3 regions of the Streptomyces sp. NPDC059679 genome follow, and region 1 is predicted to be linked to each of the others. Evidence: riboswitches for the same ligand, from Rfam matches in the RefSeq annotation. Region 1 holds a riboswitch; each other region holds the start of a gene.
What was found. A riboswitch is a leader RNA that binds a small molecule or an ion and turns the genes downstream of it on or off. The one in region 1 is predicted to bind ZMP and ZTP.
Positions count from the first base shown of each region.

Region 2: it holds a riboswitch for ZMP and ZTP, as region 1 does, so the genes downstream of both, glyA (serine hydroxymethyltransferase) here and ACFV2X_RS03885 (bifunctional 5,10-methylenetetrahydrofolate dehydrogenase/5,10-methenyltetrahydrofolate cyclohydrolase) in region 1, are expected to answer to the same signal.
Region 3: it holds a riboswitch for ZMP and ZTP, as region 1 does, so the genes downstream of both, ACFV2X_RS47415 (bifunctional 5,10-methylenetetrahydrofolate dehydrogenase/5,10-methenyltetrahydrofolate cyclohydrolase) here and ACFV2X_RS03885 (bifunctional 5,10-methylenetetrahydrofolate dehydrogenase/5,10-methenyltetrahydrofolate cyclohydrolase) in region 1, are expected to answer to the same signal.

Region 1 is NZ_JBHWES010000002.1:302,152-314,069, forward strand. It holds gene ACFV2X_RS03875 (helix-turn-helix domain-containing protein) at 1-812, opposite strand, end outside; gene ACFV2X_RS03880 (ATP-binding protein) at 993-1,445, shown strand; gene ACFV2X_RS03885 (bifunctional 5,10-methylenetetrahydrofolate dehydrogenase/5,10-methenyltetrahydrofolate cyclohydrolase) at 1,493-2,356, opposite strand; ZMP/ZTP riboswitch at 2,379-2,466, opposite strand; gene ACFV2X_RS03890 (glycosyltransferase family 2 protein) at 2,563-3,438, shown strand; gene ACFV2X_RS03895 (sugar phosphate isomerase/epimerase family protein) at 3,439-4,296, opposite strand; gene ACFV2X_RS03900 (dihydrodipicolinate synthase family protein) at 4,293-5,465, opposite strand; gene ACFV2X_RS03905 (Gfo/Idh/MocA family protein) at 5,462-6,613, opposite strand; gene ACFV2X_RS03910 (hypothetical protein) at 6,751-8,553, opposite strand; gene ACFV2X_RS03915 (hypothetical protein) at 8,550-9,185, opposite strand; gene ACFV2X_RS03920 (carbohydrate ABC transporter permease) at 9,192-10,079, opposite strand; gene ACFV2X_RS03925 (carbohydrate ABC transporter permease) at 10,076-11,041, opposite strand; gene ACFV2X_RS03930 (ABC transporter substrate-binding protein) at 11,038-11,918, opposite strand, start outside.
Region 2 is NZ_JBHWES010000038.1:103,623-110,757, reverse strand. It holds gene ACFV2X_RS33070 (hypothetical protein) at 1-9, opposite strand, end outside; gene ACFV2X_RS33065 (hypothetical protein) at 141-368, opposite strand; gene ACFV2X_RS33060 (hypothetical protein) at 365-550, opposite strand; gene ACFV2X_RS33055 (hypothetical protein) at 547-888, opposite strand; gene ACFV2X_RS33050 (DNA-processing protein DprA) at 1,072-1,530, shown strand; gene ACFV2X_RS33045 (hypothetical protein) at 1,556-2,899, shown strand; ZMP/ZTP riboswitch at 2,981-3,074, shown strand; gene glyA (serine hydroxymethyltransferase) at 3,117-4,427, shown strand; gene ACFV2X_RS33035 (hypothetical protein) at 4,366-4,854, opposite strand; partial or broken gene ACFV2X_RS33030 (RNA polymerase sigma factor) at 4,889-5,434, opposite strand; gene trpS (tryptophan--tRNA ligase) at 5,616-6,629, shown strand; gene ACFV2X_RS33020 (2'-5' RNA ligase family protein) at 6,839-7,135, shown strand, end outside.
Region 3 is NZ_JBHWES010000079.1:547-12,464, forward strand. It holds gene ACFV2X_RS47350 (DUF2461 family protein) at 23-655, opposite strand; gene ACFV2X_RS47355 (BlaI/MecI/CopY family transcriptional regulator) at 791-1,450, opposite strand; gene ACFV2X_RS47360 (alpha/beta hydrolase) at 2,335-3,252, opposite strand; gene ACFV2X_RS47365 (helix-turn-helix domain-containing protein) at 3,489-4,355, shown strand; gene ACFV2X_RS47370 (SDR family oxidoreductase) at 4,546-5,343, shown strand; gene ACFV2X_RS47375 (NUDIX hydrolase) at 5,529-5,945, opposite strand; gene ACFV2X_RS47380 (hypothetical protein) at 6,157-6,453, opposite strand; gene ACFV2X_RS47385 (hypothetical protein) at 6,450-6,821, opposite strand; gene ACFV2X_RS47390 (hypothetical protein) at 6,818-7,243, opposite strand; gene ACFV2X_RS47395 (DinB family protein) at 7,678-8,178, opposite strand; gene ACFV2X_RS47400 (class I SAM-dependent methyltransferase) at 8,222-8,848, opposite strand; gene ACFV2X_RS47405 (helix-turn-helix domain-containing protein) at 8,937-9,542, shown strand; partial or broken gene ACFV2X_RS47410 (MFS transporter) at 9,647-9,886, opposite strand; ZMP/ZTP riboswitch at 10,064-10,149, shown strand; gene ACFV2X_RS47415 (bifunctional 5,10-methylenetetrahydrofolate dehydrogenase/5,10-methenyltetrahydrofolate cyclohydrolase) at 10,172-11,038, shown strand; partial or broken gene ACFV2X_RS47420 (ATP-binding protein) at 11,128-11,406, opposite strand; partial or broken gene ACFV2X_RS47425 (MFS transporter) at 11,407-11,871, opposite strand.

The sequences.
Region 1 (11,918 bases):
GCACGGATGCCCAGTGAGACACCTGCGAGGACATCGTAGATCGCCCGGTACTTGGCGAGTTGGGCCTCCGCGTCCAGAAACGCACTTCCGTAGGCGGTATCGACCGTCGCGGTGTCCAGGCTGGGGACGACCCCACCCGCGTACAGGAGATTCTGCGCCGACCCGATGAACTTCTCTGAGGCGAACGGGATCACGCGCAACGTCACGGCAGGCCACTCGGACACCTCCAGCAGGTATTCCAACTGAGCCTTCACCACCTTCCGGCCGCCACTGCACATGCGCAAGGCCGCCTCGTGGATGATGCCGTCGAACGTCGGCGGAGATGCACGTTCGAAGATCAGACGCCGCCTGATCCGGTGCTCTACCCGAGCCTCGATCTCGCTCTCAGGGAGCGGCGGGATGACCGACTCGAAGAGGGAGCGCGCATAGTCCTCGGTCTGGAAGATGCCGGGAATCGTGAGTGCCTGGATGGAGTGGAAGTACGTGGCATGGTGCTCGAGCTCCGCGAGATCGAGGAATGACGGCGGCAGAACACCTCGATACTCCTCCCACCAGCCCTTGCCACGCTCCTCAGCCATCGCACACAGCACGTCCACCAATGTCTCGTCAGCGGCGGAGTAGAACGCCGCAAGGCGTCGGACTCGTTCGGCGCTGACACCCCAGCGCCCCGACTCCACGTGGCTGATCTTTGCCTGGTTGCCCCCGATCATCTCCGCCGCCGCGCGGGCGGGCAACCCGGCCGCCTCGCGAAGCTTCCGCAGTTCCGATCCCAACCGCGCCTGACGGACGGTGGGGTTGCTTCTGGCTGGCATCGCTACCTCTCATCAATCGGCCTGCGTGCGAAGCAGTGTGGCGCGCCACCGTCGCGCGGATCCACTTCGTGTCACCCACAGGCGTGAAGCATCCGCATCAAGCTTGTGCCGCGTCAGATCTTCGCCCTACGGTCGCGTCGCAAATGAACGCTCAACCCTCCGCACACGCCGGGAGACGCAATGAGCACAGCCGCATTGGACAGAGCCCCACGCATCGACGCCCACCCAGCCCAGATTTACCACCTCACCACCCCGAACTGCCCGACCAGCCCAAAGGTGGTCCGCGATCTCCTCGCATCACTCTTGCTCGTCACGGGACATCCCGACCTGGTCGACGCCGCACAGGTCTGCGCCTCGGACGTGGTGACCAATGTGGTACAGCACACCAAGGTGCCGGACATGCACATCGATGTGACCATCCAGGACGACCGCGTGATCGTCGGCGTACGAGACGACGATCCCTGCGGGCATCCCGAGATCCGTCAAGCAAGCATCAAAGATGAGACTCGACGCGGCCTACAACTCGTGGACCACCTCTCCTACGCCTGGGACGTGGCATGGACAGGCGCGGACGGCAACCAGACGGGGAAGCGGGTGTGGTTCGAGCTCCGCGAGCCAGGACTCCGCGTGTGAGGCTCACCGCGCCGGACGACGTACGGCCCTGTCGGCCTGACCCGCGCTCAGCTCCGGACAGCCAGCTGCCGTGCCGCCGCCTCCACCGTCTGCGCCAGCAGCACGGCGATGGTCATGGGGCCGACCCCGCCCGGGACGGGCGTGATCAGGCTCGCCCGCTCCCGCGCGGTCTCGAAGTCGACGTCCCCGACATTGCCGGGGTTGTACCCCGCGTCGATCACCACGGCTCCCGGCTTCACATCGGCCCCGGCGATGAACCGCGGACGGCCGACCGCGGCCACCAGTACATCGGCCTCCCGCACGATCGCCGACAGATCGGCGGTGCGCGAGTGGCAGTACGTGACCGTGGCGTCCCGGCCGAGCAGCAGCATCCCGGCGGGCTTGCCCAGAATGGCGCTGCGCCCCACGACGACCGCGTGCTTGCCCACGAGGTCGACGTCGTACTCGTCCAGCAGCCGCATGATGCCGCCGGGGGTGCAGGACGCGAAGCCGGGCAGGCCGAAGGCCATGGCCGCGAAGGAGTGCATGGTGACGCCGTCGACGTCCTTCTCCGGGGCGATCGCCTCGAAGGCGGCGCGCTCGTCGATATGAGGTCCCACGGGATGCTGCAGGAGGATCCCGTGCACCCCCGGGTCCTGGGACAGCGCGGTGACGGTGTCGACGAGGACGCCGGTGCTCACCGACGCAGGCAGGGCCACCTGCCGTGACTCGATCCCCGCCTTCCGACACCTGGCACGCTTCATCCGGACATAGGTCACCGAGGCCGAGTCTTCCCCGACCAGGACGGTGGCCAGACAGGGCGCCGTCCCGGTGCGCCGTGCGATGTCCGCGGCGGCCTTCGCGGTGTCCTCGATGATGCGACCGGCCAGGCCGGTGCCGTCCATCAGGCGAGCTGTTCGGGTCCGGTCCATACGCCACTCCTGAGGCACTCACATGAGTCGCCCAGGCGCGCGGCATCGACAACCGGTGTCAGACCGCTCCCCGGTGGTGCTCCACCTCAGCGCCAGTCACGGCCCGCGTCCACCGTAAGGGAGGGACGCCGCTCGGCGGCGGACGATGGCCGGTCCCCGGGGCGGCTAGCATCACCCGCACCGGATCCGACGAACGGAGTTCACCCGTGCGTAACCCGCGCGTTGGCGTCGCCATCCTGACCATGGGCACTCGGCCCGCCGAACTGACCGCCCTGCTCGCTTCGGTCGCCAAGCAGGACACCCCCGCGGCGCGGGTGGTGGTCGTCGGCAACGGCTCGCCGCTGCCGCTTCTCCCCGACGGGGTGACCGGTGTCGAACTGCCGGAGAACCTGGGCATCGCCGGCGGCCGGAACGCCGCCCTGGCCCGGCTGAAGGAGTTCGGGGATGTCGATGTGGTGGTGGACTTGGACGACGACGGGCTGCTGATCAGCACGGACGTCTTCACCCGGCTGGTGGAGCTGTACGAGTCCGACCCGCGGTTGGGCATCGTGAGCTTCCGCATCGCCGACGAGCGGGGCCGCACCCAGCGCCGCCACGTCCCCCGTCTGCGTAGCTCGGATCCGATGCGCGGCGGGTGGGTGACCACGTTCCTCGGCGGCGGCCACGGCCTGTCCATGCGGATGCTGGAGGAAATCGGCGGCTGGCCCGAGCCGTTCTTCTACGCCCACGAGGAGACCGACCTGTCCTGGCGGGCCCTGGACGCGGGCTGGAAGGTGCTCTACGAGCCGGACTTGGTGCTCCAGCATCCGTGGACATCGCCGACCCGGCACGCGGTCTTCTACCGTATGGTCGCCCGCAACCGGGTCTGGCTGGCCAAACGGCACCTTCCCGCCCTCCTCGTCCCCGTATACCTGGGAACCTGGACCGCGCTGACCATGGTCCGCACCAGGTCGGCGGCCGGTTTGCGGGCGTGGTTCGGCGGCTTCGCCGAGGGCCTGCGCACCCCGTGCCCACCGCGTCGACCGATGCGGTGGGCCACCGTATGGCGGATGACCCGGCTGGGCCGACCGCCGGTCATCTGATCAAGCGGGCAGCCGCTGGAGCACCAGCGTCCGGTAGCGGTCGGCCACCTCCGCCAGAACCTCCGCGCCGTCCCGCGCCCATAGGGCCGGGTTGAAGATCTCCACCTCGATCGGTCCGTCGAAGCCCGTCGCGTCGACGCGCTCGCGGAACCAGCGGAAGTCGACGGCGCCGTCGCCGAGTTGGCCGCGGCCCAGGAGGACGCCTTCCGGGAGGGGGGTGATCCAGTCGGCGAGCTGGAAGGAGGCGAGGCGGCCGCCGGCGCCCGCGCGGGCGATTTGGTCCGCCACCGTGTCGTCCCACCACAGGTGGTACGTGTCGACGACGACGCCCACCTGGTCCGCCGGGAAGCGCTCGGCCAGGTCGAGGGCCTGGGCGAGGGTGGAGACGACGCAGCGGTCGGAGGCGTACATGGGGTGCAGCGGTTCGATGGCCAGGCGGACGCCGTGGTCGGCGGCGTAGGGGGCGAGTTCGGCGAGGGCGTCGGCGATGCGCTCGCGGGCGGCGAACAGGTCGCGGCTGCCGGGTGGGAGGCCGCCGGAGACCAGGATGAGGGTGTCGGTGCCGAGGGTGGCGGCCTCGTCGATGGCGGCGCGGTTGTCGGCGAGGGCGGCGGCGCGTTCGTCCGGGTCGATGGCGGTGAAGAAGCCGCCCCGGCACAGGGAGGTGACGGCCAGGCCCGCGTCGCGGATCAGCCTCGCGGCCGCCTCCACGCCGTACTCCTGCACCGGCGCGCGCCACAGGCCGACGCCCGGGACGCCCGCCTTGACGCAGCCCTCCGCCAGTTCGGGCAGCGACCACTGCTTGATCGTTTCCTGGTTGAGGCTCAGGCGGGTCAGGTCGCCGCTCACACCGGTCATTGCGTCACTCCGTACACCGTCAGCAGGGCCTTCATCCTCGACTCCGCGAGGCCCGGGTCCGGGAACAGGCCGAGGCCGTCGGCCAGTTCGTACGCCCGCGCCAGGTGCGGCAGCGAGCGGGACGACTGCTGGCCGCCGACCATCGTGAAGTGCGGCTGGTGGCCGGCCAGCCAGGCCAGGAAGACGACGCCCGTCTTGTAGAAGCGGGTCGGGGCCTGGAAGAGGTGGCGGGACAGCTCGACCGTGGGGTCGAGCAGGCCGCGGAAGGCCGCCGTATCGCCGGTGTCAAGCCTGCGCACCGCCTCGGCGGCCAGCGGCCCCAGCGGGTCGAAGATGCCGAGCAGGGCGTGGCTGAAGCCGTGGTCGTCGCCCGCGATCAGTTCGGGGTAGTTGAAGTCGTCGCCCGTGTAGCAGCGGACGCCGTCCGGGAGGAGGCGGCGCAGCTCGATTTCACGCTGGGCGTCGAGGAGGGAGACCTTGATGCCGTCGACCTTGTCGGGGTGGGCGGCGATGACGTCGAGGAAGGTGCGGGTGGCGGCGTCCAGGTCGGTGGCGCCCCAGTAGCCTTCGAGCGCCGGGTCGAACATGGGGCCGAGCCAGTGCAGGACGACCGGTTCGGCGGCCTGGCGCAGCAGATGGCCGTAGACCTCGAGGTAGTCGTCGGGGTTCTTGGCCACGGCGGTCAGGGCGCGGGAGGCCATGAGGATGGCCTGGGCGCCCGCCGTCTCGACGACCTCCAGCTGCTCCTCGTACGCGGCCCTGACCTCGTCGAGGCTGTACGGGTAGCCGAGCTCGGTGACCGGCAGCTGGTCGGTGCCGACGCCGCAGGCGATGCGGCCGCCGACCGCCTTGGCCTCGGCGGCCGAGCGGCGGATCAGCTCGGCGGCGCCGGCCCAGTCCAGGCCCATGCCGCGCTGGGCGGTGTCCATGGCCTCGGCGACGCCGAGACCGTGGGACCACAGGTGGCGGCGGAAGGCGAGGGTGGCGTCCCAGTCGACGGCGGCGGGGCTGTCGGGGGTCACATCGGCGTACGGGTCGGCGACGACGTGGGCGGCGGAGAAGACCGTACGGGAGGCGAGCGGCGCACCGCCGGGGGCGAAGGCCGCGGGTTCGGTGCGGGGTTCGTACGGGCGGGTGGCGCCGCCCTCGGCGGGGAGGTGGATGGTCACAGGCTCAGCTCCGGTACGTCCAGGCGGCGGCCCTCCGCCGACGACTTGAGGCCCAGCTCGGCGAGTTGCACGCCGCGCGCGCCGGCCAGCAGGTCCCAGTGCCAGGGCTCGTCGAGGGCGACGTGGCGCAGGAACAGCTCCCACTGTGCCTTGAAGCCGTTGTCGAACTCCTCGTTGTCCGGGACCTCCTGCCACTGGTCGCGGAAGCTCTCGGTGAGCGGGATGTCGGGGTTCCAGACCGGCTTGGGGGTGGCGGAGCGGTGCTGGGCGCGGCAGCGGCGCAGCCCCGCGACGGCCGAGCCCTCGGTGCCGTCGACCTGGAACTCGACCAGTTCGTCGCGGTTGACGCGGACCGCCCAGGAGGAGTTGATCTGCGCGACGGCGCCGCCTTCGAGCTGGAAGATGCCATAGGCCGCGTCGTCGGCGGTGGCGTCGTACGGCTTGCCCTGCTCGTCCCAGCGGGTGGGGATGTGGGTGGTGACATGTGCCTGGACGGTCCGTACGGCGCCGAAGAGCTCGTGCAGCACGTACTCCCAGTGCGGGAACATGTCGACGACGATGCCGCCGCCGTCCTCGGCGCGGTAGTTCCAGGAGGGCCGCTGGGCGCTCTGCCAGTCGCCCTCGAAGACCCAGTAGCCGAACTCGCCGCGCACCGAGAGGATCTTGCCGAAGAAGCCGCCGTCGATGAGGCGCTTCAGCTTGAGCAGGCCGGGGAGGAAGATCTTGTCCTGGACCACGCCGTGCTTGACGCCGGCCGCGTCGGCGAGCCGGGCCAGCTCCAGGGCGCCGGCCAGGCCGGTGGCGGTGGGCTTCTCGGTGTAGATGTGCTTGCCGGCCGCGATGGCCTTCTTGATGGCCTCTTCGCGGGCGGCGGTGACCTGGGCGTCGAAGTAGATGTCGATCGAGTCGTCGGCGAGGACGGCGTCGACGTCGGTGGACCAGTGGTCCAGGCCGTGGCGCTCGGCCAGGGCCTTGAGGGCGTGGTCCCGGCGGCCGACGAGGACCGGCTCGGGCCACAGCACGGTGCCGTCGCCGAGGTCGAGGCCGCCTTGTTCGCGGATGGCGAGGAGGGAGCGGACGAGGTGCTGACGGTAGCCCATGCGCCCCGTCACACCGTTCATGGCGATCCGCACTGTCTTGCGTGTCACGGTTTTCTTCTCCTCACCGAGGTCCTCTTCAGACGTCGCCAGGGTCATAGCAAGCGCTTTCTATACGCTAGCCGCCCCGGCCCGCCCATGTCCACAGAGAGAAGGGGTCGGAGAGCGGACACGGGGCGGTCGGTGCGTCAGCGCAGTGTCAGGCGGTAGTTGAGCGGCGCGCGCCCCGTGATCAGCACGCGGATACCGGAGACATTGAGGCTGCCGGCCATCCAGCTGTAGCGCTCCCCCGCGTCCACGGTGGCCGGCTGACGCGGGCCGCTGCCGTTGCCCGGCCCGAAGGTGATCACGTCATCGCCCACCGTGTACGTCCCGTACCCCTTCACCAGCTGGTACGTATCCGCCTGGCCGGCGACCGGCTCCACGCCGCCGAGCGTGCCGCCGGGACGGAAGCACAGCTCCAGGGCGAGCGGGACCTCGGAGGGGCCGACCGAGAAGTCCAGGTCCCAGCCGCCGCCCGACTCCCTCAGCCGCACCTCCGTACGCAGGGTGCGCCACTGTTTGGGCCGGTACGGGAAGTCCATCGCGGACCAGAACCGGCCGTCGTCGGTCAGCGGGTACAGCCCGTCGGCGCGCCGGTGCTGCGGCGGCAGCGGCAGGTGGAACGCGGCCCGGACCTCCGCCGACAGCCGCCAGCCGTCGGACGTGCGCACCAGGTCCTCGGCCCGGAAGTGGCCGGTGGAGAAGAACTGCGGGGACAGCCGCAGCGAGTCCAGGATCGCCCCGCCCTTGCGCCACTTGAGGAAGGTCGGGTTGGTGGAAAGACCGGAGGAGATGGCGTGTACGTCGGGGAAGTCGGTCCCGCCGAAGATCGAGGTACGGGTGGCGCCCCGGCCGATCCTGACCAGGCCGCACTCCTTGTCGTGGAAGGTGAACTCAGCCACGGCCTCGGTGGCCTTGGGCAGCGGTGCGGCCAGCTCCGGGTGGTCGAGCACCTCGGCGAGGAAGTCGCCGAGCGGGGTCTCGTCGAAGGTCTGGTCCGCCCCGCGCCGCTGGATGGTCTCCGCGACGGCCGCGAACCGCCCGTCCTTGTCCCGGAGCGCCAGGGCGCGGTACTGGAGCCAGTACTCGGACACATGCTTCGTCGTCTTCTGGTCCTGGCGGCGCGAATGCACCGTCTCCACCTCGCCGTTCGGCTCGATGAGGTGGAGTGTCGCCTCGAGGTTGCGGCGTACGCACGCGTACAGCTCGGGCCGGTCGGTCAGCCGCGCGAGCGTCAGCAGGGACGGGTTGGTGACGATCGGCGCGTACGTGGCGCTGCGCTCGCTGTACTGGCCGGCCGGGTACTGGTCGATGCCCTCGGCGAGCCAGGCGTCGATACGCCGGGTGTAGCTCTCGTCCGGCCAGAAGGAGTTGACGCGGGCGAGGGCGGCGCAGATCTTCCAGCGGTGGTTGGGGGTGTGCACCCCGCCGTCGGCCAGGCCCTTGCCCGCCTTGAGCAGGATCTTCTTGAGGGTGGCCCGGATGGACCGCGTGGAGGTGTCGTCGTCCTCCTCCAGCAGCCCGTACGTCAGCCCCAGGTCGACGATCGAGAAGCCGGTGTCCGGCGGGGAGTGGACCGCGCCCTGGTCGTAGAGGCCGTCGTCGAACTGCGCGGCGGCCAGCGCGTCGGCCAGTTCGGTCATCGGCGCGATGAGCGCGGCGTCGTGGTGGTGGCCGGCGTCGGCCCATACGTGCACCGAGGCCAGCAGGCGCAGGCTGCGGGCGGCCCAGCGGGCCTTGCCCTGGTTGGTCAGCTCGGCGATGGCGGCGGCGCGGCCGTCCAGGACCTCGGCCACCCGGCCGTCGGCCGCCTTGGTGAGGACGGCCAGGAACTCCTTGTCGACATCCGTGGCCCGGCCCGGTGCTGCCGCGGCGGACTCGGGCGCGGCGGCGAGCAGCCCGCCGACGGCGGCGGTCCCGGCGAGGAAGTGGCGGCGGTGCAGGGTCATCTGTGGTGCTCCGTGGTGGTTCGGGGACGCTCAGAGGTGGCCGTTCCGGCCGCGGAGTGCTCGACGGCCCGCGCGGCGAGCGCGAGGGGGCCGGGCACGAGGACGACCAGCGGCGGGTAGGCCCAGGCGCAGACGGCGGCGGTGGCCACGGCCAGCAGCAGGACGGCGCTCCCGCGCGGCGCACGCACCGTCTCGTACGCCGCCGTACGCGCCGCCTCCCGCCAGCTGGTGGCCGACTCCGGGCGGGCACAGGCGCGCAACAGGACCACGGCCAGCAGGGCGCCCGCGGCCAGCAGGGCGGGGCGGAAGACCGCCGCGCCCGGCAGCCCGGCCCCGGCCAGCAGCGCGTTGAACAGCAGCAGCGCGCCGCCCGCCACGACGGCCGCCCCGGCCAGCAGATCGCCGGTGCGCAGCCGGGCCCGCAGGGCCCGGACGTAGCCCGGGACGGTGATGGTCTCGTCGTGGCGGACCCGCCGGTCGAGGGCGGCGCAGGCGGTGGACATGGCGGCGGGCGCGGTGAGCACCGGCAGAGCGGCGACGGTGGTCACCAGGCCCAGCAGCAGTACGTCGGAGAAGAGGGCGAAGCGGGGGCCGACCAGCTCCCCCGGTTCCCGGGTGGTGGCGTGGGGCATGGCGGCTCAGCCCTTCAGTCCGGAGTTGGCCATGCCCTCCACCAGGAAGCGCTGGAAGGCGAGGAAGAACAGCACGATCGGCAGCAGCGCGAAGACCGACATGGCGAACATCGGGCCGAAGGCCGACTGGCTGGAGGCGTCCACGAAGGACCGCAGGGCCAGGGTGAGGGTGAACTTCTCCGGTTCGAAGAGGTAGATGAGCTGGGTGAAGAAGTCGTTCCAGGTCCAGATGAAGGTGAAGATCGCGGTGGTGATCAGGGCGGGCCTGGTCAGCGGCAGGATGACGCTGAAGAAGGAGCGGAACGGCCCGCAGCCGTCGATCCGCGCCGCCTCATCCAGCTCGCGCGGCAGCGAGCGCATGAACTGGACGATGAGGAAGACGAAGAAGGCGTCGGTGGCCAGGAACTTCGGCAGGATCATCGGCCAGTAGGTGTTCACCATGCCGAGCTGGTTGAAGACGATGTACTGCGGGATCAGCACCGCGTGGTGCGGCAGCATGATCGTCGCGATCATGAAGGCGAACAGCGGGCCGCGCATCTTGAACCGCAGCCGCGCGAAGGCGTACGCGGCGAGCGAGCAGCTGATGACGTTGCCGAGCACCGCGCCGCCCGCGATGAGCAGCGAGTTCCACAGCAGCCGGCCGACGCTGACCTCGTTCACACCGTCCAGCGCGGTGGAGTAGTTGCTCCACTCCAGATGGCTGGGGAGCAGCTTGAGGCTGGCGATCACCTCATCGGCCGGTTTGAAGGAGGTCGCGACCAGCCAGGCCAGCGGGTAGAGCATCACCAGCAGTACGCCGATCAGCACGACGTGCAGGGCGATCCGGGCGGGGCGCGGGCGGCGGCGGGCTGTGGCGCCCGTCGTCACCGCGTGGGTGGTGTCCACGGTGGTCATCGGGCCTCCTCGTTGTCGTCGTTGGCGTAGAAGACCCAGGAGCGGGAGGTGCGGAACAGCACCGCGGTGACGATGCCGATGGCCGCCAGCAGCACCCAGGCCATGGCCGAGGCGTAGCCCATATGGGAGGCGGTGAAGCCGCGGTCGTAGAGGTAGAGCGTGTAGAAGAGCGTGGAGTCCGCGGGCCCGCCCTTGCCGCCGCTGACCGCGAAGGCCGGGGTGAAGACCTGGAACGCCTGGATGGTCTGCAGCACCAGGTTGAAGAAGAGCACCGGGGACAGCATCGGCAGGGTGATGGAGCGGAACTGCCGCCACCATCCGGCCCCGTCCATGGCCGCCGCCTCGTAGAGCTCGCCGGGTATCTGCTGCAGCCCGGCCAGGAAGATCACCATGGGGGCGCCGAACTGCCACACGGTCAGCAGCGCGACGGCCAGCAGCGCCCAGCCCGGCTTGTTGATCCAGCCGCCGATGTCCAGGCCGAACCAGGACAGCATGTTGTCCACGGTGCCGCCGTCGTTGAAGACCGCCCGCCAGACCAGGGCGATGCTCATGGACGCGCCGAGCAGCGAGGGGGCGTAGAAGGCGGAGCGGTAGAAGCCCTTGCCGCGTTTGACCGACTTGAGCGCCAGCGCGACCGCGAGGGCCAGCGCCAGCTGCAGCGGAACCGCGATCACGACATAGGTGAGGGTCGAGGTCACCGACCGCCAGTAGCGGGGGTCCTCGGTGAACATCTGGACGTAGTTGCGGAAGCCGACCCAGCTGGGGTCGTTGAACATGTCGTAGTTGGTGAACGACAGATACAGCGAGACGGCCATGGGCAGCAGCGTCAGCACACTGGCGCCGAGCACCCACGGGGACAGGAACACCCAGGCGGCGCCCTGGCGCTCGCGCTTCGGGGGGCGCTTGCCGGACCGGCCGGCGCTCGCCGGAGCCGGCTGGGGGCGGGTCGCGGTCGCGGTCATTGCCTCAGCTCCGCCTTCGCCTCGGTGACAAAGTCCTCCGCCGCCTCACGCGGCGACATCTGCTCGAACGACACCTGGTCGTAGTCGCGGCTGAAGGTGGTCTGCAGCGATGCGTCGCCCTTGGGCGGCGCGGGCGGCGGATCCTTGAGCTTGCCCTCGAACTGCTTCTGGTACGACGAGACCACCACGTCGAACCCCTCCAGCTTGGGCGCCACGACCTTGCGGATGGAGTCGTTGGCCGGGATGCCGCGGGAGTTGCCGAGGATGGCGCCCGCATCGGGGTCGTTCAGCAGGAAGTCGATGAACCGGGCGGCCTCCTTGGGGTGGCCGGTTTTCGCGGACGCCCCGAAGAACATCGACGGCTTGAAGTACTGGCCGGGCGTGCCGTTCTCGCCCGACGGCATCGGCGCGAGTTTCACGCTCTCCCCGACGATCGCCAGATAGCCGCTGGCGGGGGCGTCCCAGTTGAAGTCCGAGACGGCCTTCAGCCGGCCGAAGGGGGTGTTCTCCACCGAGCCGTCCATCTGGGTGGTCTGCTCGGCGGAGCTGACCGCGCCCTGCTTGCGCAGCTTGCTGCACCACTCCCAGTAGCGCGCCAGATCGTCCGCCGTGAAGCCGAGCTTGTAGTCGTCGGTGTAGAGGACCTTGCCCTGGCCGCGCAGCCAGATCTCGAAGACGTCCTCGCTCTGGCCCGGGTCGGTGCTGCCCGCCCGTCCCCCCGTGGCCTTGGACTTGGACAGCTTGAGCATCGCGTCCGCCCAGTCGTCCCAGGTCCAGCCGACCTTGGGCTCGGGCACCCCGGCCTTGCGCCACAGGGCCGAGTCGTACACCACGGTCTCCGAGCCGCGCGCCACCGGGATCGCGTACTGCTTGTCGT
Region 2 (7,135 bases), on a different contig from region 1:
TAATCGCATTGGTGCTCCTGTGAGTTGTTGAGGTGCGCAGGGGTGTCCCCGCGCTGGTTGCGCGGTCCTCGTCCCGGCCACTGGCCTGCAAGCGGGAGGCCGGGGCGAGGGTGGGGTGAGCCTTCGGGCGGCCCACCGGTCTAGGTGGCGTCCGCCTTCAGCACCTCGACGGGCGAGGTCTTGTGGCAGCGGCAGTCACAGCGGACGGTCATGATGAGCGCTCCGCGCGTGGCGGGCGGTACCGGCTTCAGCCGGACTTCGCCCGGGCCGTTGCAGAACGCGTGGATCTCGTCGGGTGTGGTGTCGGGCTCGGCGATGTACAGCGCGCAGTACGGGGACATCCGCCGGGTGCCGACGGGGACGGTCACCTCGTCTGCCTCTCGTGCTGCAGGGCTACGAGCACCGTGTAGAGGTCGGCGTCGGGGTGCGGTCGTCGGCGGTTGCACTCCGGGCACAGATGCCGCAGACAGCCGGGCCCGGAAGCGGCCGGGCGGAGCACGGTGATCGGCTCGCGGGTGGGCTTGTCGCAGCGATAGCAGCATTCGGTCACCGGGCGGCCCCTTCACGTGGGCCCAGCGCCGCGCTCGTGGCGATCTTCAGCGCGGCGAGGAGAGCCGTCGGGTCGGTGAGATGCCGGTCGTCCCGGGGCGGTACGCGCCAGCGCACCCCGGGCCCCCTACGGGAGTCGATGGCGGGTACCTCGATATAGGCGGTCGCTCCCCAGACCTCGATGCTGGGTAGCGCGCTCATGTCCCATCCGGCGGCTGAGCCGGGCGCGATCAACCAGTAGAAGACCTTGTCGAAGGGGTTCTTGATGACCGCGCCCGTCGCCTCGCCCAGCAGGTCGAGGGTGTGTTTACCGATGCCGATGGAGAGGGGAACGCGCACGACGTCCCAAGAACGGCCAGCGGGCTGCAGCTCCGTGCCACGGCCGCTTGGCGGTGCCCACGGTTCGGGTCCGTAGGCTTTCAGGCGTTCAGCCAGGTCGAGGCAACGGGATGCGTCCATGCATCGATATCACCGCACCGTGAACCGCGGCGGGATATGACAACCTATGACACGGAGTGGATCATGACCCGGGCTGTGGCCATCACCGGTACGCGGTCGACAGCGCATCGCGATCTCGCGAGCTACGCTGAACTGTTCGCCGACTACCTTGGCCCATTCGTAGACCCCAACGCGAGCTTCTACCTCGGCGGGGCCACGGGCATCGACTCCCTCGCCCTGCTCTGGCTGGCGGGCAACGCATCCTCACAGATCACGATCGTCGTACCCGGTACCGTTCAGCAGCAGCCCGCCGAGGCGCAGCAAGCCATCACCCGCAGCCGCAACCGCATCACGGAGATCGTCGAATTGCGCGCCGACCGGCTCGATGCGCCCGCATTCCACGCCCGGAACCGCTGGATGGTCGACCACTCCCACATGGTCATCGGGTTCCCCCTCGCTGGCCCGCAGGGTACTTCTGGTACCTGGCAAACCATCAACTACGGTGCCGAACAGGGGAAACCTCATCTGATCGTGCCCGTGTGACGCGAATCACCGGCATGATGAGGCCATGAGCACGCGCGAAATGCTCCTCGGTGCTGCTGCCCTCAAGTCCCTTCGGAAGGCACGGGGATGGTCTCTGGCCGAAACCTCACGGGCACTCATCGCCACAGCGCGCCGCCTTGGCCAGCCCCTCGACTCATCTGCCGCGAGCGTGCAGCGATCGGTGGCCCGGTGGGAGAGCGCTACGCGCCCCATCCTCCCCAGCGACCGGTATCAGCTTCTGCTCGTGCATCTTTACGCCCGAGGCGCCGACGGGCATATCGCACTCGGGCCGGGCAGCGACTTCGCCGAACTGCTTGACGCGCTGGCCCGTCTGGGAGAGGCGGAAGCCCGGCTGAGCGATCTGCGCGCGCTGTTGATGCGTACGGCCACTGATGATGGAACCGGTCTGCTCGCTCTACTCGGGCCCGCAACCCGACTGTCCATGGCCGCCGCGCTCACCGATCCGACGCGCGTCGATGAGGTCCTGCTCGACGGGTTACGGACGGCCGTGGGTGACGTCAACGCGCACGTCGGCTCGCTGCCCTTCGCTCGGCTCCAACTCCTGCTCGCCCCCGTGATCGAGTCCTGTCGGCGGCTCCTGCTCGGAGCTGTCCCCGCCCCCCTGTTACCTGAGCTGCGCACGGTCGCGGTGCAGGCGTACACCCTCGGCGGGCGGCTGGCGTTCGAGACCCGGGACGACCAAGCCTCCCGCGCGCTGTACGCGGCCGCCACGGCTACGGCCGGACAACTCGACGCTCGGTGGCGCCGGGCCGTCGTCCACATGAGCCACGCCTTGGTCACGCTGTACTCCGCCCCCGGTATCGAAGCGGCCCGCGGGTTGGTCGACGCCGCGGTGCGTGATGCGCGTACGGGCGACAGTGTCCGCGTGCGGGCCCGAGCGCATGCGTTACAAGCCGAGGTCGCCGCCCGAGCGGGGTCCGAGCGGCACGCGCAGACTGCGCTGTCGCTTGCCTGGTACGACCTCGACCGCAACGGCGAGGGCGATCCGGCGCCGGCCAGCTTCAGCCCGGACCACCTGCGCGGCTTCGAGGGGCTGTGTGAGCTGTACGTCGGAGACGCGGCGGTCGCTCACGACTTCTTCGCCGATAGCGTGGCGGCTCTCGGCACACCGCGTGAGCGGGTACAGCGGGCCATCGTCTCCACCGATCAGGCCCTGGCCTGCATCCGGCTGGACGCGCCTGAGCAAGCCGCGGATCTTCTGCACAGCTGCGTCGACTCCGCCGCCAGTACCGGCGGGCGTGTGCCCGCGCTGCGGCTGCGGCAGGCACGCAGGGAACTGCGGCCCTGGCGGCGTGAGGACTTCGTCGCCGACCTCGACGATCACCTCGTCGAACTACTCGGAAGCTGACATGACGAGCCCCTGTCCGGCCCGAAGGCCAAGATGAGCCGACGCCCGGCTGGGCCGAAACCGCACCCCGATTAGAGTGGGAGCGCACGCCGTGACTGGCGAACGTGGAAGAGACCACGAGGAAGCGGTGTGCGGCTGCGACCATCACGAGGTGCCGCCCGCCTGGGCACCCCGGGACTTCGACCGGACCAACCGACCGATCGCCCGGAGGACACCAATGAGCCAGCCCCTCTCCCATTCCGACTCCGCCTCTTCCCCCGGCCCCTTCCTCTCTCATCCCGCACTGGCGGAGGCCGACCCGGAGCTTGCCGCGCTGGTGGGGGCGGAGGAGCGGCTGCAGGCGGAGACCCTGCGCATGATCCCCAGCGAGAACTATGTCTCCAGCGCCGTTCTGGAGGCATCCGGCACGGTGCTCCAGAACAAGTACAGCGAGGGCTACCCGGGCCGCCGCTACTACGAGGGCCAGCAGGTCATCGACCAGGTCGAGACCCTGGCGGCGGACCGCGCGAAGGCCGTGTTCGGGGTCGAGCACGCCAACGTGCAGCCGTACTCCGGCTCGCCCGCCAACCTCGCCGTCTACCTGGCCTTCGCCGAGCCCGGTGACACCGTGATGGGCATGTCGCTGCCCATGGGCGGCCACCTCACCCACGGCTGGGGCGTCTCCGCCACCGGCAAGTGGTTCCGCGGTGTCCAGTACGGGGTGCGGCAGGACACCGGGCTGATCGACTTCGACGAGGTGCGCGACCTGGCCCGTAAGGAGCGCCCCAAGGTGATCTTCTGCGGTGGGACGGCGGTGCCCCGCACCATCGACTTCGCCGCCTTCGCGGAGATCGCCCGGGAGGTGGACGCGGTGCTGGTCGCCGATATCGCGCATATCGCCGGGCTGATCGCGGGCGGCGCCCACCCCTCCCCGGTGCCGCATGCCGATGTCGTCTCCACCACCACCCACAAGACGCTGCGCGGGCCGCGCGGCGCGATGCTGATGTCGCGCGAGGTCCACGCCAAGGCGATCGACAAGGCCGTCTTCCCCGGGCTGCAGGGCGGCCCGCACAACCAGACCACCGCGGGTATCGCCGTCGCCCTGCACGAGGCCGCCCAGCCCGCCTTCCGCGACTACGCCCACGCCATCGTCGCCAATGCCCAAGCCCTTGCGGAAGCCCTGCTCGCCCGAGGCTTCGACCTGGTCTCCGGCGGCACCGACAACCACCTGATCCTCATGGACCTCACGCCCAAGGACGTGCCGGGCAAGGTCGCGGCCAAGGCCCTCGACCAGGCCGGGATCGTGGTGAACTACAACACCGTCCCCTTTGACCCGCGCAAGCCCTTCGACCCCTCCGGCATCCGGATCGGCACCCCCTCCCTGACCTCGCGCGGTCTGCGCACCGAGCACATGGCCACCGTCGCCGAGTGGATCGACCGGGGCGTGGGTGCCGCCGGGAGCGGCGACGAGGAAACGCTCGCCAAGATCAGGGCCGAGGTCGCCGAGCTGATGGCCGCCTACCCCGCCCCCGGTCTGCCGACCGCCTGACGTCGTTCGGCCTGACTTCGTCCAAGCTGACCTCGTCCGGGCTGGCCTCGTCCGGGCTGACTTCGTCCGGGCTCAACCCTTCCGGCTGGGAGCCCTCCGGCCTGGGCCCGGGCTGGTCGTCCGCGGAGCCCTGTCCGGCCGTCAGGCCGGGCAGGTCCCGCCACTGCTCGTCCGCCCGGACCTGGACCCGCCCGTCCCGGTCCGGAGCGGTCGCGGGGGCGGCCGCCGAAGCGCCCACTATCCGCGCCATCACCCGCTCGATCAGCGTCTCTCCGTCCACCGGCGACCCGCCCAGCGGGGGAGACTCCAGCGCGCGCCCGAGCGCCCGCAACTCGTCGGGCAGGCGCCCGTCCCCGTCCCCGGTCCGGGCCACAGCCTCGGTGCCCTTCGCGGGCGACCCCGAGCCCCTCTCCGCGGTCCTTTTCATATTCCGCTCCGTCACTTTCCCGCCTTCCTTCCTCCCCCTCCGCCAGCAGTCCCTCCAGCCGCCTCAGCGCACGGCTGAGCCGGGACTTCACCGTGCCGCGCGGCCAGCCGAGCGCTTGCGCGGTCTCCGACTCGTCCAGATCCAGCAGATAGCGGTAGGTGACCACCCGCCGCTGTGGCTCGCTCAGCTCGTCCAGCGCGGCCAGCAGTCGGGCCCGCCGCTCGCCCGCGAGCGCCGCCACCGCCGGGTCCGCGGATTCCGGTATGGCCGGCTCGGATCCGCCGCGGCCGGCACCGCCGACCAGCGCCGCTTCCCGGCCCACCGCCGTGCGCATGCGGCGCGCCGAGCGGAGCAGGTTGCTGGTCTCGTTGGTCACGATCCGCAGCAGCCATGGGCGGAACGACGCGCCGTCCCGGAATCCCCCCAGGGCGAGATACGCCTTGACGAAGGCGTCCTGCACCACGTCCTCCGCGTCGGGGCCCGCCCCGAGCAGCACGGCGGTGCGATGGGCGATCGGTGCGTGTGCGCGCATCAGCTCCGCGTACGCCTCGGTGTCCCCGGCGCGCACCCGCGCGATGATCTCCGCTTCGGTTGAAACCGTCTCCGCTTCGGCCGACGCCGTCTCGGCCCCGGCCCCAGCCGACTGCGCCCTTGCCGTCTTCCGCACGGCGAGGCCCCCCTCCCGCGCCCTCTCACGAGTCCTCACACCTTTCATACACCGGCGGACCGAGACCGGTTCCACACCTGAGAGAATGGGTGCCATGGCCCTCGATCGTCCCCGTGCACTCTCCGGTATCCAGCCCACCGCAGGCTCGTTCCACCTCGGGAACTACCTCGGTGCGATCCGGCAGTACGTCGCGCTGCAGGAGACCCACGACGCCTTCTACATGGTCGTGGACCTGCATGCGATCACCGTGCCGCAGGATCCGGTGGCGCTGCGCGCCAACACCCGTCTCGCCGCCGCGCAGCTGCTCGCCTCCGGGCTCGACCCGGACCGCTGCACCCTCTTCATCCAGAGCCATGTGCCCGAGCACGCGCAGCTCGCCTGGGTGATGAACTGTCTGACGGGTTTCGGCGAGGCGTCCCGGATGACCCAGTTCAAGGACAAGACGGCCAAGCAGGGCGCGGACCGGGCCACTGTCGGGCTCTTCACCTACCCGATCCTCCAGGTCGCCGACATCCTGCTCTACCAGGCCAACCATGTCCCGGTCGGCGAGGACCAGCGTCAGCACGTCGAGCTGACCCGTGACATCGCCGAGCGCTTCAACGGGCGCTTCGGCGACACGTTCACCATTCCCGCTCCGCATATCGTCAAGGAGACCGGGAAGATCTACGACCTTCAGGACCCGGCGATCAAGATGAGCAAGTCGGCGTCCACGCCCAAGGGCATCATCAGCCTGCTGGACGAGCCCAAGGTCTCGGCGAAGAAGATCAAGAGCGCGGTCACGGACACCGAGACCGAGATCCGCTACGACGAGGAGAAGAAGCCCGGCGTCAGCAATCTGCTGACCATCTACTCCACCCTCACCGGCACCACGATCGCCGACCTGGAGCGGAAGTACGAGGGCAAGGGCTACGGTGCGCTCAAGACCGAGCTCGCCGACGTACTGGTCGAGTGGGTCACCCCCTTCCGCGAGCGTACGCAGGAATACCTCGCGGACCCCGAGACGTTGGACGGAATCCTGGCCAGGGGCGCGGAGAAGGCCCGCGCCGTCGCGTCCGACACGCTGGCCCGCGCCTACGACAAGGTCGGCTTCCTGCCCGCCAAGCACTGACCGGCACTATTCGCACTGATCGGCACTACTCGATCACCTCGATCACCGGCCGATGTCCCAACGCCCCCTTCGCGGGGGCCGTGGGTACGTGCGCCGATGGACCGGTGAACCTAGCCGCGAAGGCGGCCCAGCCGCCACACTGACACCGGATACACCGGATACAGCGGATCAGGCCCACAACGCCCGGGAGGGCCAGGAGGGAGAACGCAGTGGGGACCGTAACGCTCGGCGTTTCGATCGCGGTCCCGGAGCCGTACGGCAGCTATCTGCAGCAGCGGCGCGCGGGCTTCGGTGACCCTGCCGCTCACGGCATCCCCACCCACGTCACGCTGCTGCCGCCCACCGAGGTCGACTCCTCGGCGCTGCCCGGCGTCGAGCGCCATCTGGCGGCGGTCGCGGCCGAGGGCCGGCCGTTCACGATGCGGCTGGAGGGCACCGACACCTTCCGCCCGCTGTCCCCGGTCGTCTACGTCAAGATCGTCGAGGGCGTCGAGGAGTGCGCGGCG
Region 3 (11,918 bases), on a different contig from region 1:
GCGGGCGGAGCGCTTTCCGGTGTCAGGCGGAGCTTTTCACGTGACGGACCAGCCATGTGAGCATGGGGTCCAGGTCGTCGGCGGCTGCGAGGACTTTGCCGACGGCTTCAGGGGTGTGGAGCCAGTCGTCGCAGCCGAGGGGTTGGGCAGCGATCAGTGAGCGGTGGCGCAGCAGGTCCGCCCGGAAGTGGTCGGACGGATAACCCCGTGGGGGGCGCTTCATCATGTCCCCGGAGATGGCGTAGCCCTTGTGCCGCAAGTCCTCGACGATGGCGGACAGTTCGCGGCCGCTGCCCTCGGCGGCGACGGCCTTGCGGAACATGGCGACCTGGCCAGGGTCCGGATACCACCAGGCCCCCTGGATCCGCAGGCCGTCCAGATCGAACCGCAGACCGATCTCGATCTTGCGGCCGAGTCGGATCACTGCCCCCTGGTGCTGCCACCACCAGGAGTTTGTGCGGTAGTGCCAGACAGAGAAGTCCTCGTACCGTGGATCGGCATCCGCCACATCGTTCAGCAACGCGATCATCGGCTGCCGGACGAGGTGTTCGCGATCCGCGCGGTACTGCTCGCGCACCGCGCTTGAGGGCTCGCCCTGCAGGTGCAGTAGCACGTCCATGGCTCGCTCCGGCCAGCCGTTGAACCGTACGCTCATGCTGGCACCATAACCCACCCATGATCCATTCAAGGACTTGGTACGACGGGCCGGGAGGAGTACCTCCCGGCACGCGAGAGGTCGTGTGCCGGGAGGCCGACCGGAGCGCAGCGCAGGAGACGACGGTTACAGGTCTCAGGAAGGAGATGCCGCGCCGGGCTCAGACGTACCGGCGGTCGTGTCCGGGGTGGTAGCCGAGTAGAAGACGGACTTCTGCTGCTTGGTGCGGTGTACTTGGCCCTTGGCGACGAGCGACTCGAGAGTGCTGCGTACGACGGTGGCCTTGATCTCGCGGTCCGGCAGAGCCTGGGTGAGGGCGGTGGTGACCTCGGCTGCGGAGCGCGGTTCACCGTGCTGGATCAGGTCATCACGGATGAGGTCCCGGAGAGTGGGCACACCGGTTTCCCTCACCCGCTTGGGACGGCTCCTGTCTGACTCTGCCCCTTTCCGCTTGCCGGTGGTCGTGTTGGCGTTCTTCTTCGGCTTGCGCGCTGCCGGCAGTGCTGCGGACTTCGGCGCAGTGGACACACCGTCCGCAGAGCCGCTGACCTCGGTGTTCTCCGGTACGTCGGCGGTGGATTCGCCACCGAGGGTCTGCCGCATGCTGAGCAGGAGCACCCGGTTGTTCTCGAGCACCGACAATTGCTGTTGCAGCGCCGAGATTTCGGTGCGCAAGGCTTCGTGTTCGGCGGAGTTGCGTTCGAGATCTGCGGTGATCTGTGCCGCGTACTGGGACTTCAGGTTGGTGTTATCGGTAGAGGTGTCCACCACAAGCTCCCTCGTCTGGGGGCGCAATCAATGTTGGTGCTGGATGGTACATCTACGCGATGGCTACGGGGGCTACTTGCTTCAGCGGACAGTCGTGTAGGTGAACCGGGCGCCGGGGTAGCCGCCCGGGAGTCGGTGCTGCACGAGCGGCACGGTGGGGGCCGCAGGCGGGCGGTCGGCCATCTGCGCCGCGTCCAACGCGCGGACCGCCTCCGTGGGCCGCTTGCGACGCACGGATTCGTGCGCTTGAGTTTCCGCTCGGTGTCAGATGACCGCGGAAGAAGGCGGTGGCCGCTGCGGAAGCTTGAGTGAACTCGGTGGTGTACGGGGCGAAGTGCCCACCGGGAATCGTCACCAGTTGCTTCGGTTCCAGCGCCCGGTTGTAGGCGGCGAGTCCGGTGTCTGTGAGGGTGACGGTGTCCTGCTCACCGACGATCATCAGCAGCGGTGCGGGGGAGACGCGGTCGATGAAGACGCCCCCGGCTCGTACATGTGTGCCTTGCGGGTGCAGCGGACGGTGACGCTGTTGTCCCAGCGTGTTCCTTGGGGGAGTGCCTGGAGGTAGAAGCCGACTGCATCCTGGGTCGATGTCCTGGCGCGGGGTGCCGTCGCTGGCGCCGAAGGCGCGGTGGTCGTGGACCAGGGCGGCGAAGCCGGCCTCGGCGAACGCGCCGGCGAGGCGGAGGGGCGCCATTTCCTTCACCGCGTCGTACCCATGGGCCATGCGCCCGCCAATGTGTGTTTCGGCGGGGCAGCCGACGATGGACATCTGCAATCCGGGATTCAGCCATGGACCGGCTGTAGTAGCGCGCGTTGGAGCAGCCCACCAGGGCACACCAGGGCCTGGAATGCGCAGGTGGTTTCGCAGTGGGCCCGCCGGCCTGCCGCACCCTCGCGGGCACGACAGGCGGTCATCCAGCCAGGTACTTGCCGAAGAATTCGGTGAGTTTTGCGACGGCGGGTGTGACGTATTCGTCCTTGTCGTACAGGTCGATGTGGGTGGCACCGTCGATGACGACCAGTTCCTTGGGCTCGGCCGCCTTCTCGATCGCTTCCCTGCTGAAGTAGGCGCTCTCTGCCTCCGAACCGGCGATCATCAGCAGGGGACGGGGCGAGACGAGCCGGATCATCGCGTACGAGTCGTACTGGGCGATCAGGTCGATGCTGCGCAGCACCCATCCCTGGACCGCTCGGGGGTGGTAGCCGCGTGGGGTGCGGTAGTACTCGAACGTCTCCCGGAACTGCCTGGTGGCGGTCTCCAGCAGTTCCTCCGCGTTGTCGGGAATCCATGCTTCCAGCCGCGGGGCCGCGCCGCGTGCTTCCTCGGTGCGCAGTGCACCGGACCGGTCGAGCATGGCCTTGAGGATCGCCGGGTCCTGCGTGCGGCCCAGGCCCTCGCGGAACACTGACCCGAGGTCGACGGCGCTGACCGTGGCGATGCCCTTGATGCGGTGGTCGGTCTGCGCGGCGTAGGGGACGTAGCCGCCGGACGCGCAGATACCCAGAGCCCCGATACGGTCCGGGTCGATGTCGTCACGGGTGGTGAGGTAGGTCACGGCGGACTTGATGTCCTCGGCCCGCTGAAAGGGGTTCTCCAAGCCTCGCGGCTCGCCCTCACTCTCGCCCTGGTACGCGGCGTCGAAGACAAGCGCTGCGAATCCCTCCCGGGCCAGGCGCTCGGCGTAGATACTCGGGCTCTGCTCCTTCACACCGCCTCCCGGATGGGAGATGACAACGGCCGGCAACCGGCCGTCAATGTGGTCATCGGGGGTGAAGAGAATCCCGGCGACGACGAGATTGTTGCTGGGGAAGGCGACGCCGGTCTTCATGTTCTGTGTCTCCTGGATGCGGGTGGGCGGTGCTGTGACTAAGTGCTGTGACCGGAGATGAGACGGATTCCCCCGACAGGGGCCTCCCGCCTCGGGGGCCTCTCCGCCCGATCACGTCACCGACACTCGCACGCAGTACGCGGGTGGGTAAGAGGCGTCCTGTGTCCCCGGACAACGCTGTCCTGGGACAGGCCAGGCCCCCTGTCACCGGCATGGTGCGATGTAAGACTTGACCTATGAGCAGCAGCAACGCGCACCACGGCGAACTGGGCGCCTTCCTCAAGGCGCGGCGCACGGAGCTGAGCCCGGCCCAGGTCGGGCTGCCCGACTCGGCCGGCAGGCGGAGGGTCATGGGTCTGCGCCGGGAGGAAGTGGCCTTGCTGGCGTCGATCAGCCCCGACTACTACACGCGCCTGGAGCAGGGCCGTCGCCAGGCTTCCGAACCGGTGCTGGACACCCTTGCGCGTGTTCTGCGGCTCGACGACGGCGAGCGTGCCTACATGCTCGAGCTGTCCGGTCGGGACGCTGCCCGGCCCCGTCGGCGCGCCACGCAGAAGGTTCAGCCACAGCTGCGGCGGCTGCTGGACGACATGCCCACCACGCCGGCCGTCGTCCTGGGCCGGCGCACGGACATCCTCGCCTGGAATCCCATGGCCGCCGCCCTGTTCACCGACTTCGCGCGGTTCCCGGAAGGGAAACGCAACTTCGTACGGCTGGTCTTCTGCGAACCGGCCATCAGAGCGCTGTACCCGGACTGGGACTGGGTGGCACAGATCAGCCTGGCGCAGCTGCGCATGGAGGCCGCCCGGGACCCGAATGATCCACGGCTGGCCGAACTGGTGGGCGAGCTGTCACTTCAGGACCCCGACTTCCGGCGGTGGTGGGGTGCCCATCGCGTCGCTGTCCAGGGCAGAGGCACGAAAACCCTGAACCATCCGGTCGTCGGCCGGCTCATCCTCGACTGGTCCTTCCTCACCTGCACCGACGACCCCGACCAGCAGCTCATCACCCTGACCGCCGAGCCCGGCACACCCAGCCACGACCGTCTGCGCATCCTCGCTTCACACGCCGCACAAGCCGACCGCGAGGAACGCCGCAGCTGATTTGGGGTGCAAGCCCTCGAAGTTCACTTCGTGTCTGCCCAGTTGAGCTGCAGTGTGCTTGGTGACAGCGTCGCCGGGGCCGGGCGACTCCTCCGGCCTGCACCAGCCGAGGGATCACCGGAACCCGGCTCCTCGCGGCAAAAGCGATTGACGCCCCGGTGCTGTTCGTGAACGATGCGGGACCGTGACGATGAGCAGCGATCATGACCAGCCTGCCCACGGACAGGTTCCTTCGGCCGGCCGCCCGCTCGCACTGATTACCGGTGTGGGCCGCACCGTCGGTATCGGCGCAGGCATAGCTCGTCGGCTGGCCGCATCGGGCTGGGACATCGCCTTCACCTACTGGGCCCCCTACGACGACCGCATGACCTGGGGTAGGGAGCCCGGTGCGACGGATGCGATCAGCCAAGCCCTGACCGAACAGGGCGCCGCCACCGCGGCGATCGATGCGGATCTCTCCGACCCGGACACCCCGGCACGCGTCTTCGATGAAGCCGAACAGCGGCTGGGCCATGTCGCCGCGCTGGTGATGTGCCACTGCGAGTCTGTCGATTCCGGTCTACTCGACACCAGCGTCGAGAGTTTCGACCGGCACTTCGCCGTCAACGCGCGCGCCACCTGGCTTCTCATTCGCGAGTTCGGACGCCGCTTCGCCGCGGCCCCGGGAACCGGCCGGATCATCAGCCTCACCAGCGATCACACCGTCGGCAATCTGCCCTACGGAGCGAGCAAGGGAGCCCTGGACCGCATCACCCTGGCCGCCGCCCGCGAACTCGCCCACCTCGGCGTGACAGCCAACGCGATCAACCCCGGACCGGTCGACACCGGCTGGATGTCCGAGGAAACCCGGGAGCACTGCGTCCGCAGCACCCCGCTCGGCCGTCTGGGCACTCCGCGGGACACCGCCCACCTCGTGGACTTCCTGTGCTCCAGGGAAGGCGAGTGGATAAACGGCCAGCTGTTGATGAGCAACGGTGGCTTCGCATAGGCACCAAGTTCGGTACTCAGTTGCCACATGCTCGGCCACGCCAACAGGACTCGTTTGCGGAGGACTTCGAATCCTGCGCGGCAGCTCGACGAGATGACGACCACCAAGCCCGCGCCCGAGCTGGGCGTGAGGTATGGACTCGGTCCGGGCGAGATCCCGTTGTCCTGTGGCGGCAGCTACGTCGGTCACCCGCGCGAACCGCTCGGCTGTCGCACCCGGGGTGGGGTCACCCGAGGCGGGACCCGGACCGCCGTGGTGTACGTCACCAGTGATGGCGGCCAGGGCACCCGGCAGGCCATGAGCACGCTCGTGGACCAGGAGCTGTGCCGGACGCGCTCCTGGTACTCCGGTCTGGTTCGCGATCCATGCGCGGGATGGGTCATTGAGGCGGCGTCGGCAGTGACCGCGTCGGGTTGCTTGCCGCTCTTGGGCAGGTAGTCGAAGTGCCCGAGGAACCAGTCGATGGCCGCAATCGTCAGCCCGGTCTCTTCGGCGACCTTGCGCCGTAGGGCCTCGATCAAGGACTCGCAGGTGTCCACACCGCCGGCGGGGAGCTCCCACAGGCCGCCGAGGTAGCCATCGGCCGGGCGGTGCGGCAGCACCTTGCCGTCCGGAGCGGCGATGACCGGCGCCGACGACGCTCTTCTCGACGCAGTCGCGCTCGGCGGCGGGGAACTCTGCGGTTGAGCGCCTGCACCGGCCGCTGCGGTAGCGCACCGTCGACGTCGCATGGGCACGATGTGCGGCAGCACCCCGTTCCCGGAACGGGAGCGGAAACGGGGCCGCGGTCCTCGGATGCGCGAAAGGGGCGGGCTACAGGTCGGCGAACGGCGGGCAGATATACGTAACGGCGACAAGGCGCAGCCGGGGGAGCGGCAGGACCAGCATGAACCCGTCTTCCAGGACCGACAGGCGCCGCACGCCGCCTGCGACTCCCGGCCTCGGGCCGTCTCCTACGGCCGTGACGTCGATGCCCATCTCGGCCAGGTCCACGAGCTGCCCGGCGAGCCGCTCCACCTCCACAACCACGCGCTTGGGCAGCCCCTTCGCCACGTACTCGTAGTCGGGCTCGTACTCCCAGCGCCACCCCTGTCCGGCGTCCTCGGTCACCCGGCGGTCCGCCCGTCGACTCCGGCCTCGGCCGCCGCCTGCGCATGGATGGCGGCCACTTCGGCGGCGATGGCACGCCCCTCGGCCAGATCCGCCACCTGCCCCGCGCGGGCCTCCAGCTCGCTCAGGCGCGCGGCCCGCGCGGGAACACGCTCGATCGCCACCGCGAGCGCCCACCGCCGCAGGAACCGGCGCATGGGGGCCGCGTCGACCTGGCTGCGGGCGGCCTCCACCGCCGCCGTCCGCTCTGCGTCGAACGCGGCCACCTGGTTCGGCGCAATCTGCACCAGAGCCGCGCGCAGGTCCTCCGCTGTGGTCTTGGGCTGCGGGATCAGGGGCCTGTGCCCGTCCGCTGCTGCTTCGCTCATGCCGCCACGCTCCCTGTGCTCCCCGTGTTCCCCGTGCTTCCGGCGGGAGCCACGGTGATCCGCAGCTCGACGCGCCCTTCGGCATACTCCCTCAGCAGCACCTCACACAGCAGCCCGAACCCGGGAACGCCTCCCCGACGGGCTTGCTCCTGCCTCTTCCACCTGGTCTCGGCCCTCTCGCACACGCTCTCATCGAGGTAGACGCGGCATCCGCCCCGCTCCGCCGTGCCGAATGTGCTGCCGACCGGAACGGGCGCGTCGAGCGACCCTTCGGCGTACGCCGTCAGGAGCGCCTCAAGGACCCGTGAGCGGGCGCGGGCCAGACCGTCGTCCTCGGCTCGCTGCTTCACCTGCTGTTTCCACAGGTCCGTGTCCATCCAGACCAGGCGGCCAGGGCGCGCCGTGCTGTGGGCGGCTCTCACGCTTCCTCCATCGGGTGCCGGTAACGGCGCGTCCCGCCAAGACTAGACTTTCAAGGTCTAGCAATCAACGCCCCGCGCCGCGCCGTACCGGTGCCAGAGTGCCCGTCGTGGCCGGGTGCATCTGCTCGTGTGACTCACCGTGCTTCTTGTCGAAGGCCGAGTAGGGCCGTGTCGGGCATGCCGGCGTCGAACCAGTCCCAGAACCGCTGCCGGGCACCGATCTCCCAGTCGATCCAGGTGGCAATGGTCGGGTTGCCGGCTTGGCCGAGGTGTCGAGATCCAGCACGGCGTTGTAGTGGTCCTGGCTTGCGAACAGCGCCGCCGCAGCGTGGGAAGAGCGATGCGGCCCTCGGCCCGCGTAATGCTCCGCGCTCGCCCAGTTGCTGAGCCCCCTCACTTCGCCGGGGGAGAAGTTCGCCGGGGGAGAAGGCGGATCAGCGGCCGGTCGAGCCGTCGATCAGTTCACGGAGGATGTCCGCGTGGCCCGCGTGACGGCCGGTCTCCTCGATCATGTGGGTCAGTGCCCAGCGGACGCTGGGAGCGGGGCGCCCCGGTCGCGGTCGGGGGACGGGGGCGCCGAGATCGGTGCATCCGTCGAGAACGTCGTTCGCGCGCTCGACCGCCTCCCGGTAGCGGGCCACGATATCGGCCACGCTGTCCGCCGGTGCGGCCTGGAACGTCGCCTGCCAGTTGGTGACGTCGTCCCCGAGAAACATCGAGCGCTCGACGAAAGTCAGGTGGTTGAGCAGGCCGAGCAGGTTCGTACCCGACGGCACTGCGGCTGTTCGCACCTGCGGCTCGGGGGCACCGTCGACCTTCGTAGCGATCGAAGTCCGGAGGTAGTCGAGAAATGTGCGTAGGACCTCGATCTCGCTGCTTCCGGTCCGGGGCGGCGGGGTGTCGCTGCGGCGGTTGTGGCGCGTGGTGCCGGGCAACAGTGGTCACCTTCCTTCGTCGTCGGGAGCCCCGACCACCGCGTCAGGCGGTGCGGCGGATGAGGAGAACATGGTCGGTGACCTCGGCGGTGCGCCCGCCCGGGCCAGTCGCGATCCGGCGCGGTGCGTCGGCCCGCTCGGCCGTCCACGTCTCCGGGGCCAGACCGATACCGGCGGCGACCTCCTGCGGGCTCGGGTACCGGGTATCGGGGTCCTGATTCCATGACCACGGAGCGGTCGAGCCGTGGTCGACGACCAGCAGCCGCCCGCCCGGGTGCAGTGCGTGCGCGGCCGAGCGCAGGACGGTTGCCCGGTCCAGGTCACAGGGGGTGTGCAGATAGTGGGCGCAGATCAGGTCGAATCCGCCGGGCGGGAAAGACGTGTGCAAGTCGTGGTGTACGGCGATGACGCGGGCGCCCAGGCCGTGTGCGCAGGCGAGGGCGGCGAGCCGCTCGACCGCCACCGGCGAGATGTCGGCGGCGGTGACCTGCCATCCCTGGCCGGCGAGCCACAGCGCGTCGCCGCCGTCGCCACATCCGAGGTCCAATGCGTCACCGGGCGCCAGGCCCGTCACCGTCTCGGTGAGGCGAACATTCGGCCGCGGGTTGCCGGCTGCGGGCCGGGCCGCATAGACGCCGTCCCAGAACGCGACCGCATCGGTGGTGCTCATCAAGACTCCTTGTGTCGGTGGGCGCCCAGTCTTGCCAGGCACACCACGACCTGGCACGAAAACTTGCGGTAACGGCAAGATGGGCCTCATGGATCCCAAGACGGACGACGTGCTCGACGCGGTGGGGCCGCGGCTCCGTGCGCTGCGCCGTGACCGCGGCATCACCCTCGCCGACCTCGCCGCGACGACCGGCGTGTCGGAGAGCACCCTGTCCCGGCTGGAGAGCGGGCAGCGCCGGCCGAGCCTGGAACTGCTGCTGCCGCTGGCCCGTATCTACGACGTTCCGCTGGACGACCTCGTGGGTGCCCCGCGCACCGGCGACCCCCGGATCCACCTCAAGCCGATCAGACGGTACGGGATGACCTTTGTGCCCCTGTCCCGGCGACCGGGCGGGGTGCACGCCTTCAAGATGATCATCCCCGCCCGGCCAGAACCGCTCGAACCGACCCCGCAGACCCATGAAGGCTTCGAATGGCTCTATGTGCTCAACGGCCACCTGCGACTCGTGATCGGCGAGCGCGACCTGACGTTGCCGCCCGGTGAGGCAGCCGAGTTCGACACCTCCTTGCCGCACTGGCTGGGCAGTGCCGATGGCGGCGTGGTCGAGCTTCTCATCCTGTTCGGCCCGCAGGGGCTGCGTGCGCACGTACGCACCGAACCTCATCGGTCGTCTCAGGCCGGGCCCCAGCGATGAACTCGGCGCGAGCCTCTTCGAGGCCCAGGAGACCGAGGCAACCGCACAGCGATGGCTACGATCGCTGACGGAGTTATGTCGGCTGTTCGCGGCGATAGAAGCCGTCACGCAGACGGGTCCGGAGTCTCCGGCGGGGCAGGAAGCGTCCGTCGGCTGGTGCGCGTCCCCCACACTTCCGTGAGAAAGCCGCCGAGCAGCGAGTCGAGCGGGGTCAGCCCCATGCCGACAAAGTTGATCGTCGCGGCCGCGCGGCCCTGCATCCCGTCCGGAGTAACGGTCTGCCGGACGGCCATGACCGTGACATTCACCAGCTGGCTGAAGGTCCCGAAGACGAAGTTGACCGTATGGCTTCGGTCACTTCCAGCAGCAGCATTTGTCTGTGAGTTTGGGAGGCATCTCGCGTGTGGACGCGTCAGGAATGTTCACGTGAAGTGACGTCACTGCAGAGGGGATGGGCCTTCGCAAGTCGCTGCCACCCGAGGGCGCTGATCGGTGTGAGCATGCTGCGTCTACTACAGTTCAGCGTGGGCCGCGACTGGCGCTGAGGTGGAGCACCACCGGGGAGCGGCCTGACGAGACGTCGATGCCGTGCGCCTGGGCGAGTGGTCAGCAACGCCTGGAGGGCAACGATGTCCCCGACTCAGATGGCCCAGCTCATGGGCGGCACCAGCCTCGCCAAACGCATCGTCGACGAGGCCGCTGTCAAGTCGGCGGAGATCTCACGACGCACGGGGACCAGTCCCTGTCTGGCGACGGTGCTGGTGGGAGAGGATCCCGCGTCGGCCACGTACGTCCGCATGAAACGAGCGCGGTGTTCGAAGGCAGGCATCCAGTCCCGGCATATCGGTCTGCCCGCCGCCACCACGACCGCCGAGCTGATCGACACCCTCGCGGACCTGTCCAGCGATCCGGAAGTGCACGGCATCCTGCTCCAGCACCCCTGCGGCCCGCACATCGACGAGCGAGCGGCGTTCGAGTCCATCGCTCCGGAGAAGGATGTCGACGGGGTCACGATGCATTCCTTCGCCGCGATGAGCTTCGCGCTGCCGGGCTTCGTGTCCTGCACTCCGGGCGGGATCATGCGGTTGCTGGAAGCGTACGACGTCGAACTCGCCGGCAAGCACGCCGTGGTGGTGGGGCGCAGCGCGATTCTCGGCAAACCGGCCGGGATGCTCCTGCTCGCCAAGGACACAACGGTGACTTACTGTCACTCCCGCACGACTGATCTGTCGGCGGTCGTCCGGGAGGCAGACGTCGTGGTGGCAGCCGTGGGACGGCCTCGGCTGATCCGCGGTGAGGACATCAAGCCTGGCGCGGTTGTGATCGACGCCGGCTACAACCCGGGCAACGTCGGCGACGTGGACTACGACACCGCCCTCACTCGAGCTCGTCTGATCACTCCGGTTCCCGGCGGCGTCGGGCCGATGACCATTGCCGTCCTGCTCGCGCAGACCGTGGAAGCCGCCGCGAACCAGCTCGGAATGCAGCACCAGTGATGGCCTCGCGAGCAGCTCATTGACTTCTGATGGCGGCTCGCCGCCCGTGAGGGTGGTGAGCCGTCGAGGAGGCGTGGCCTGCGAATGTGTCAGCCGGCCTTAGCGGGTTCTGCGGCCCGGGCTCGAGTGGCGGCGAGGCGGTAGGAGTCGGTGCCGGTCTCGATGATGGCGCCGTTGAAGGTGAGCCGGTCGACGATGGCGGCGCAAAGACGCGGGTCGGTGAACGTCTTCGTCCAGCCGCCGAACGACTCGTTGGAGGCGATGGCCACGCTGGTCTTTTCCTCGCGCTCGGTCAGCACCTGGAAGAGGAGTTCGGCGCCGTGCCGGTCGAGTTCCATGTATCCAAGTTCGTCAATGCAGAGGCGATCCTGGAAGGCGGCTGATGCGAGGCACACAGTCCGCAGCGAGATGTCACTGCCGACAAAGCGGAGGCCCTCATGGATCCGCCGCCAGACCCGAGGTGGACGTTCCGGGCCTTCCGGGATGGATTCGCGGCGACCGATCCGTCGGATCGACAGGAACGACAGCGCGAAAAACACTGCGCTGGAGGCGGCAGCGATCGGCGCCGACAGCACAGACACCAATGCACCGCCGACGGCGGGACCGCCGATCTGCGCCGCGGACCGACTGCCCTCGAGCGCGCTGTTGGCCCGTACCAACTGATCGCGTCTCACCAGCCGTACCGAAGAAGCCTGGTATGCCACGTCGAAGAACACGGACAGAGCCCCGATGGCGAAGGCAACCACGAGCAGCGCCGGCAGGCCGAGCGCACCGAGGAGGCCGGCCACGGCGGCGGCGCCCAGTGCCAGGGCCCGACCGGCGTCCGTCAGTACCCCAGAGCCGGCGGAAGTCGCCGTCCCGCCACAGGCTTGACGGAGCA